DNA from 3 places in the Blautia sp. aa_0143 genome. Region 1 is predicted to be linked to each of the others. Evidence: predicted binding sites of a transcription regulator. Region 1 holds the regulator's gene; each other region holds the start of a gene.
The links. Region 1 encodes Rex, which represses fermentation and respiration genes when NADH is low (regulators of the CRP and FNR family bind a similar motif). Its sites were predicted from a motif close to ATTGTTAANTANTTAACAAT; they were not measured.

Region 1 (3,283 bases):
TCCAGTGCCTCCTCTGCAGTAGCTGTTGCAAATCCCCAGATATAGTCATAGTCCTGGATCAGACGGGCAATAGCTCTGGCACCATGACCATAACCGTCTGCCTTGATCACAGCGATGATCTTTGTCCCTTCTTTGACATTTTTATGCATTTCCTCAAAATTGTGGGCAATGGCATCCAGTGATACCAGTGCTTTTACTCTCTCGTATTTTTTCATAATCCCGACTCCTCTTCACCTATAGCTAATGCCTTGGGCAGATATTCTATGATATCTCCTGCCAGCATACTGCGCTTTCCTTTTTCAGCGGCTGCAAGATCACCGCAAAGTCCGTGAAGATAAACACCTAACGCGGCCTTTAAAACCATGGGAGGCTGTTCCTCCGTTTTCAGATACATACATAACACTGCTGCCAGGATCCCGGAAAGCACATCTCCGCTTCCTGCAGTTGCCATTCCGGAATTACCGGAAAGATTCAGATACATCTGGCCTTTTTCATCTGCGATCACCGTACATGCATCCTTCAATACGCACACAGAGCCTGTTTCCGCAGCACATTTCAGTGCAGTATCTGCGATCTCATGCTGGATCTCCTGGATCGTTCTGCCACTGAGCCGGCTCATTTCTCCGATATGCGGTGTCAGGACTACATGCTCTCCCAGATACTGATACCACTGTGGATGTGCAGCCAGAAGGTTCAGGCCGTCCGCATCCAGGATCAGCGGCTTTTTCTCCCGGGCAGCCGCCGTGAGAAACCACTGTTCTCTCTCACGGCTGGCCACTGATGTTCCAAGTCCCGGTCCGATCACGATCACATCACACCAGGATAGAAGCTGTTCATTGGATTCCTGATCAAAGCGGCTGCAGACCATAGCCTCCGGAAGGAGTATCTGCAGTGGGATCCTGTTGGCTTCCACAGTCTGGATCTTTACCATTCCCGCACCGGCACGAAGTGCTGCACTGGCGCTTAAATAAGCGGCTCCGCACATTCCCTCACTTCCGGTCACAAAGAGCACTTTTCCGAAGGTACCCTTGTTTCCGCCGGGATCACGTTCCGGAAACAGCTTCAGATCTTTATTTTCCAGACAGGCGGCAGATGCAGTCACAGCTTCCTGCTCATAGATCCCGATATCGGCGGTAACGATCCTTCCTGCATACAGTCTTCCCGGATAAAAGCAAAGACCTCTTTTCCGGTAGGCAAATGTGACAGTCAGATCGGCGCTGAAGGCAATTCCCATTTCCAGGCCAGTATCTCCGTTCACTCCTGACGGGATGTCAACTGCGATCTTTTTGGCCCTCGCACTGTTCATCTCATGGATGATATCAGCATAATGCCCCTCGATCGGACGCGTCAGGCCTACCCCAAACACGGCATCTACTATAGTAGTATATTCACTCCACTGCGGGTTATTCACCTCCGGGACACGATAACCGGAAGCGATCTTATACTGAAGAGCGGTCTCGCTGGTCATTTTATCTTTGTTTCCGACCATATAAAACTCTACCCGGATCCCCTTCAGATGGAACAATCTGGCAACAGCGATACCGTCACCGCCATTATTTCCGCTTCCGCAGACTACCAGGATCCTTTCGTCCTTCTGGAGATACTTTTCTGTTTCCTCTACCACCTTCAGTGCTGCCCGCTCCATCAGAACCTCGGAGGGAACTCCGATCTCACGGATCGTTGTGGAGTCCAGATCCTTCATTTCTTTGCAGGTAACAAGCTTCTTCATTCTGTCTTCTGCCTCCCCTCTGTCATAGAGAAAGCTGCCGTTTCCGGCAGCTTAACAATTCTTACTTATCCACATGTTCCTGCCTGTATTTGCTGAGATTATAAGACAGTGTCATCAGACTCTCGGAAAGATGAACGTTCTCTACGATCACATCATCCGGTGTCTCAAGATCGAGATGTGCAAAATTCCAGATTGCCTTGATCCCGTTCTCCACCAGGATATCTGCCATTTCCTTGGCTTTATTCTTGGGAAGTGTCAGAATCGCGATCTCCACGTTATTCTCTCTCAGGAAAAACGGAAGCTCACTGAGCATCTGGATCTCAAGTCCACGGACTGCGATGCCCTCAAGCACAGGATTTACGTCAAAGATACCAACCAGCCTGAAGCCACGCTTCTCAAAATCCACATAATTGGCAAGTGCCTGTCCCAGATTACCGGCACCCAGAATGATCATCGGATGAACGGTATCCAGTCCCAGGATCTTACCGATCTCTGTATAAAGATAGTGTACATTATAACCATACCCCTGCTGCCCAAAACCGCCAAAATTATTAAGATCCTGACGGATCTGAGAAGCTGTGGTATGCATCTTCTTACTTAATTCATTGGAAGAAATACGTTCTACATTATCTTCCATCAGCTCTCCTAAGTAGCGGTAATAGCGTGGCAGACGCTTAATCACCGCTTTCGAGATTTGTTTTGTCTCCACGATAGTTTTCCTCCTTACCTTACACTAGGTTAATTATAACGAATTGACATTTTCCTGTCAATTAAAGTTGTCTATTCTGTACAAATTTCTTTTTATTTTTTCTAATAATTGATTTTTTCTTTGAAATCCCGGCAGTTTCCGTTATAATAGGTGGAGGATTTTTCCCTGTTCAGACATAAACAGGGGTGATTCTTTATACAGGAGGACAGTTTTTATGATTTTATCATGTCAGAATATATGCAAGGCCTTTGGCGAAAAAGTAATTTTAAATGATGCATCCTTTCACATTGAAGACCGTGAAAAGGCTGCTCTGATCGGCTGCAACGGTGCAGGAAAGACCACACTGCTGCGTATCATCATGCAGGAGCTTTCTGCTGATTCCGGTACCGTGGTGCTTGCCCGGGATAAAAATATCGGCTATCTTGCCCAGTACCAGGATATCCACGGACATCATACCATCTACGAGGAGCTTCTTACCACCAAGCAGCACATCATCGATATGGAACGCCGTATCCGCAATATGGAACAGGAAATGAACACGGTGACCGGTGATGAGCTGAACCGTCTGATGGAAACCTATACCCGCCTGACCCATCAGTTTGAGCTGGAGAACGGATACGCTTACAAAAGTGAGCTGACCGGTGTCTTAAAGGGTCTCGGCTTCACGGAGGAAGATTATGACAAGCAGATCGAAACTCTTTCCGGCGGTCAGAAAACCCGTGTGGCGCTGGGCAAGATGCTTCTTTCCAAGCCGGATATCCTGCTTCTGGATGAGCCAACCAATCACCTGGATATGGAAAGCATCTCCTGGCTGGAAACTTATCTTCTGAATTATCCGGGAGCTG
Region 2 (3,283 bases), on a different contig from region 1:
ATCCATATCCGCTGCCGCTTCCTGCGGCCCGGCCCCATGCCTTCGATAAATATTTTCGATTCCGAAAAGCATCGCCTGCTCAGTTTGTACTGTTGATCTCGCATCCTGTTCGAATGTAATGCAGTGCAAAGAGAATTTTTACAGTCTTACGGGTCTCCCGCTCAACTTCTCAGAAAGGATACACCATGAACCTTATGTTAGTCAAGCCAAAGTTTTTTATTTTACAGGTAGATATCTTCAACTTTCTGTTTATTCCATGTCTGGAAACATGCTTCGCACTGCACAGTTCTATATCAAACAATAGATCCTCAGTTGTTTGTCAAAAAACCGGGAGCGGATAAATCCGCTCCCGGTTAAGTCTACGATCTGTATTCAGTTGGAATGACTGATTATGCCTGCGGGCCGGCTGCAACGAGTGCTTTACCAGCTGCATTTCCTTCATATTTAGCAAAGTTCTTAACGAATCTTGCAGCAAGATCTTTAGCCTTTGTCTCCCACTCTGCAGCATCTGCATATGTGTCACGTGGGTCAAGGATTGCAGGATCTACGCCCGGAAGCTCTGTCGGAACCTCGAAGTTGAAGAATGGGATCTTCTTTGTCGGAGCTTTAAGGATAGATCCGTCAAGGATAGCATCGATGATACCACGAGTATCTTTGATGGAGATACGTTTTCCAGTTCCATTCCATCCTGTGTTAACGAGGTATGCTTTCGCACCGCTCTTCTCCATTCTCTTAACGAGCTCCTCAGCATATTTTGTCGGATGAAGCTCAAGGAATGCCTGTCCGAAGCATGCGGAGAATGTAGGAGTAGGCTCTGTGATTCCACGCTCTGTACCAGCAAGTTTAGCTGTGAATCCGGAAAGGAAGTAGTACTGTGTCTGCTCCGGTGTCAGGATAGATACTGGAGGAAGTACGCCGAATGCATCTGCGGACAGGAAGATAACCTCTTTCGCTGCCGGTGCAGAAGATACAGGGCGAACAATGTTCTCGATGTGGTTGATCGGGTAAGAAACACGTGTGTTCTCTGTTACGCTCTTGTCAGCGAAGTCGATCTTGCCCTCAGCATCAAGTGTTACGTTCTCAAGAAGAGCGTTTCTCTTGATCGCATTGTAGATGTCCGGCTCAGACTCTTTGTCAAGGTTGATAACCTTAGCGTAGCATCCACCCTCGAAGTTGAATACTCCGTTGTCATCCCAGCCATGCTCGTCATCACCGATCAGAAGACGCTTAGGATCTGTGGAAAGTGTTGTCTTACCTGTTCCGGAAAGACCGAAGAAGATAGCTGTGTTCTCTCCATTAAGGTCTGTGTTTGCAGAGCAGTGCATGGAAGCGATGCCCTTAAGCGGCAGATAGTAGTTCATCATGGAGAACATACCTTTCTTCATCTCTCCGCCGTACCATGTATTAACGATAACCTGCTCACGGCTTGTAATGTTGAACATTACAGCTGTCTCAGAGTTAAGTCCTAATTCTTTGTAGTTCTCAACTTTAGCCTTGGATGCGTTGTAAACAACGAAATCCGGCTCAAAGTTCTCAAGCTCCTCAGCTGTCGGCTGAATGAACATGTTTGTTACGAAGTGTGCCTGCCATGCAACCTCAACGATGAAACGGATAGCCATACGTGTGTCTTTGTTAGCTCCGCAGAATGCATCTACTACGAAAAGTTTCTTGTTGGAAAGCTCCTTCTTGGCAAGATCTTTAACTGCATTCCATGCTTCCTGAGTTGCCGGATGGTTATCGTTCTTGTACTCATCGGATGTCCACCAAACTGTGTCCTTGGAGTTCTCATCCATAACGATATATTTGTCTTTAGGGGAACGTCCTGTGTAGATACCTGTCATTACATTGACAGCACCAAGCTCACTGACCTGACCCTTCTCAAATCCTTCAAGCTCCGGTTTGGTCTCTTCCTCAAATAATGTCTCGTAGGAAGGATTGTACACGATCTCAGTTGTTCCGGTAATACCATACTTTGTTAAATCGATTTTTGCCATCTTAACATTTACCTCTCTTCTTTAATAGTAATTATGATAGCCACCTACTGCTGCAGGTTTTTGTCATCCTGCCATAGGAATTGGTCATTCCAACATCCCTATCCACAATTATACATAAATTGTACGTAAAAGCAACCAAAAAAATTCATTTTCCGCAAAAAAATGATAAATCTTTAACAGTGACGTTTTGGTACTGTCAGATTTTACTCCATCTATACTTGACTTTTTCAGAATAATGGCTACAATATATCTGATTATAGTTATTATATATATTTATAATAGTAACTATATGATTTTAATATATAGAAAGAAGTGATTTCTGTGTCAGATATTCCGGTTAAACGTAATCATATGAAAATCCCCTGGCACAACTACGTAAGCGCCAGGAACAGCCAGCCCATTACCGAAGCTTCTCTTTCCGAAAAAGCTTCCCTGATCGGCCGTACAGGCATGATGCTTCTCTCCTGCGGGACCGGTGCCTGGCGGGTACGGAGTTCCATGAATACCTTGTCAGAAGCACTTGGTATCACCTGCTCCGCAGATATCGGACTGATGTCCATAAGCTACACCTGCTTTGACGGTGAGAGCAGTTTTTCCCATGCACTTAGTCTGACTACCACCGGCGTAAATACTTCCAGGCTGAACAGGCTGGAACATTTTGTCAGTGATTTTCCTGCGGAGGGTATCCATATGAGCGGTGAAGCACTGCACAGTCAGTTAGATGAGATCGAGCGGATCCACGGGCTTTATTCCCCTGCCGCCCTGGGACTGGCTTCTGCACTGGCCTGTGGTGCATTTACTTTTCTTCTGGGCGGTGGCCCGCTGGAAATGATCCTGGCTTTTGCAGGCGCAGGCATCGGAAACGCCATCCGCTGCAAGCTTGGCAAGCATCATTTTACTCTGTTTATGTGCATTGCAGTTTCTGTTTCCTCCGCCTGTCTTGTATATGCAGGCTTCCTGAAGCTGGCAGAGCTTCTGTTCCACATTTCCGTCCAGCATGAGGCCGGGTACATCTGTTCCATGCTGTTTATCATTCCGGGCTTTCCGTTTATCACAAGCGGGATCGACCTTGCCAAGCTGGATATGCGTTCCGGTCTGGAACGACTGGCCTACGCCATTATTGTTGTAATGGTGGCTGCTGTCTCTGCCTGGCTGATGGCACTGCTTCTTCATCTGAAGCCTGTGGATTTCCTGCCTCTGGAGCTTTCGGCAGCTCAGAGGATCCTGTTCCGGCTTCTGGCAAGCTTCTGCGGGGTATTCGGCTTTTCGGTCATGTTCAACAGCCCTGT
Region 3 (3,283 bases), on a different contig from region 1:
GCTTGGGGATACCATCACAGTACCGATCAACAAGCATGTGTATGTAAGCCCGACGGTCACTGTAACAGAGGATATGAAAAATAAGATTACAGACCTGAACAGCCAGCTGAAGAAATACCGCAGCAGTACAGTAACTTATACATTCGGAAGTGAAACGGCTGTTCTGGATTCCGATACGATCACATCCTGGCTGAAGGCTGAAGGGGAGACGCTGACTTTAGATGAAGAAGCCATTAAAGCCTACATCAGTGAGCTTGCCAACAAATACAATACTATTTATGTTCCCCGCACCTTTCATACATCTGCGGGAACGGATGTGACCATTGAGGGAAATGAGTACGGCTACCGGATCGATCAGGACGGAGAATATGCTCAGCTTCTGGAAGACCTGAAAAGTGGTACTGCTGTAACAAGAGAGCCTGTTTACAGCAAAAAAGGATACCAGAGAAACGGAACAGACGATCTGGCAGGCAGTTACATAGAGGTCAGTCTGGATGCACAGCATTTGTGGTTGTATAAGGACGGATGCCTTGTGACGGAAACAGATATTGTCAGCGGTAAGCCGGTGAAGGGGCGTGAAACATATCGTGGTGCATGGCCGATCGCCTACAAGGCGAGTCCCTTTAACCTTACCAGCAATGAATATGGTTACGATGTAAAGGTTAATTACTGGATGCCTTTTGTCTACGGACAGGGACTTCATGATGCGTCCTGGCAATCATCCTTTGGCGGGAACCGTTATAAAACCAACGGAAGCCACGGCTGCATCAATCTGCCTAAGGATCAGGCAGCACTGATCTATAACACCATTGATGCAGGTTATCCGATCATTATTTACTGATAGGAGCAAAAAAGCTTCGGAGAGATCCGGAGCTTTTTTTATGCCCGAAAATGAAAATTATCATGGAAGCAGGATCGTAAATGATAAGGTTTTTCAAAAGTACGTTAAAAAAAACACAAAAAAATATCGAAAAAGCCTTGTCGAAACAGAAATAACATGATATGATGATTTCGGAAATCGAGCTAATACACTTCTTAATTGCGGAGGAAGAGTGTTTTTCTCTTTTATTTGGGTGCAAATTGATAAAAAAACTCAAATAAGTGTTAGTTGAGATTTCATTTTTTTATTCATATATCGTTAAAAAAAAGACAATATATGAACAAGAATATCTACTATAAACGTCAGATTTTAGACTAAGAAAGGATAATGAAAGGTATGAAGTACAGTTATTATCCGGGTTGCACCCTGAGAACAAAGGCCAAAGATCTGGATGAGTATGCCAGAGCCAGTGCCACAGCCCTTGGGTTTGAGCTTGAGGAGATCGAGGACTGGCAGTGTTGTGGTGGTGTTTATCCGCTTGGCACAGACGAGATCGCCACAAAGCTTTCTTCCGTCCGTGCGTTAAACCAGGCAAAAGAAAAAGGCCAGGATCTGGTGACGATCTGTTCAGCCTGTCATCATGTGATCAAGCGTGTCAATGATGATATGAAAAATGTGGAAGATATCCGGACCAGAGCCAACAATTATATGCAGTTGGAAGCTCCCTATGAAGGAGAGACAACCGTTCTCCATTATCTGGAGGTTCTCCGGGACAGAGTCGGTTTTGATAAACTGAAAGAAAAAGTAGTAAATCCTTTTACCGGAAAGAAGATCGGAGCCTATTACGGATGTCTGCTTCTGAGACCTGGAAAGATCATGGCATTTGATGATCCGGAAAATCCAAGGATCATGGAGGATTTTATCCGTGCCCTTGGCGCTGAGCCTGTGATCTATCCTTACAGAAATGAATGCTGTGGAGGATATATATCCCTGAAAGAAAAAGAAATGTCACAGAATATGTGTGAAAAGATTGAAGAAAGCGCAGCAGGCTTTGGCGCAGATATGCTGATCACTGCCTGTCCGCTCTGCAAATACAATCTGAATAAAAATTCCGGAAATAAAATGCCGGTTTACTATTTTACAGAGCTTCTGGCAGAAGCCCTTGGCGTCAAAGAGGAGGTGGCAAAATGAGAGATAACCATTCTGCTGCGGAAAAAATAAAGGAGATCAGCGGGACCAATCCTCTGAAATGTATGAAGTGTGGCAAATGCTCTGCTACCTGCCCATCCTTTGACGAGATGGATATCAAGCCTCATCAGTTTGTGTCCTACGTGATCAATGAAAATATCGAAGCACTTGTAAATTCAGCATCCCTGTGGAAATGTCTTTCCTGTTTTGCCTGTGTGGAGCGCTGTCCGCGAGACGTAAAACCCGGAAAGATCATTGACGGGGCAAGACAGCTGGTTGTTCGGGAAAAAGGCGGAGACTATCTTTCACCAAATGAAATTCCGGAGCTTCTTGATCCGGAGCTTCCTCAGCAGCTGCTTGTAAGTGCGTTCAGAAGATACAGGAGGTGAGAAAGTGCAGAGAATCGGTGTATTTGTCTGTCATTGCGGAAGTAATATTGCCGCTACGGTAGACGTGAAAAAGGTTGTGGAGATCATTGCAAAAGAGCCAGGAGTTGTCCATGCAGAAGATTATCAGTATATGTGTTCTGAAGCAGGACAGTCCAGGATCCAGGAAGCCATCCGTGAAAAAAATCTCACAGGAGTGGTTGTCTGTTCCTGTTCTCCGCGTATGCATGAGGCAACTTTCCGTAAAGCAGCGGAAAAGGCCGGCCTGAATCCATATATGGTGGAGATCGCAAATATCCGTGAGCACTGTTCCTGGATCCACAAGGATATGCAGGAGGCTACGGAGAAGGCCGTGATCCTTGCAAGAGCAGCAGTAGCAAAAGTCAATTTAAATGCTCCTCTTCAGCCGGGAGAAAGCCAGGTTACAAAGAGAGCCCTGATCATCGGAGGCGGTATCGCCGGAATCCAGACGGCTCTTGATATTGCCGATGCAGGCTATGAAGTTGATATTGTGGAAAAAACACCAAGTATCGGCGGAAGAATGTCACAGCTTGACAAAACCTTCCCTACTCTGGATTGCTCCGCATGTATCCTTACTCCAAAAATGGTGGAGGCTGCAGCTCACGAAAAGATCAATATCTATACATACAGTGAAGTAGAAAAAGTTGCAGGTTTTGTAGGAGATTTTACTGTTGATATCCGCAAAAAAGCGCGAAGTGTCAACATGGACAAATGTACAGGCTGTGGAGTCTGCCAGGAAAAATGTCCTTCCAAAAAGATTCCAAATGAGTTCAACAGAGGGCTGAACAACCGGTCAGCTATTTATACTCCGTTTGCACAGGCGATTCCAAATGTTCCTGTGATCGACAGAGAGCATTGCCTGAAATTT

Region 2: the regulator Rex is predicted to act here: its motif matches at 2,156-2,175, upstream of pckA (phosphoenolpyruvate carboxykinase (ATP)).
Region 3: the regulator Rex is predicted to act here: its motif matches at 1,135-1,154, upstream of EAI83_RS07830 (CoB--CoM heterodisulfide reductase iron-sulfur subunit B family protein).

Annotation. Positions count from the first base shown of each region.
Region 1 is NZ_RCXU01000011.1:50,762-54,044, reverse strand. It holds gene alr (alanine racemase) at 1-215, opposite strand, end outside; gene EAI83_RS07080 (NAD(P)H-hydrate dehydratase) at 212-1,729, opposite strand; gene EAI83_RS07075 (redox-sensing transcriptional repressor Rex) at 1,791-2,438, opposite strand; gene EAI83_RS07070 (ABC-F family ATP-binding cassette domain-containing protein) at 2,653-3,283, shown strand, end outside.
Region 2 is NZ_RCXU01000004.1:95,163-98,445, forward strand. It holds NiCo riboswitch at 1-93, opposite strand, end outside; gene pckA (phosphoenolpyruvate carboxykinase (ATP)) at 390-1,994, opposite strand; gene EAI83_RS03025 (threonine/serine ThrE exporter family protein) at 2,346-3,283, shown strand, end outside.
Region 3 is NZ_RCXU01000012.1:87,858-91,140, reverse strand. It holds gene EAI83_RS07835 (L,D-transpeptidase family protein) at 1-841, shown strand, start outside; gene EAI83_RS07830 (CoB--CoM heterodisulfide reductase iron-sulfur subunit B family protein) at 1,217-2,011, shown strand; gene EAI83_RS07825 (4Fe-4S dicluster domain-containing protein) at 2,008-2,397, shown strand; gene EAI83_RS07820 (CoB--CoM heterodisulfide reductase iron-sulfur subunit A family protein) at 2,402-3,283, shown strand, end outside.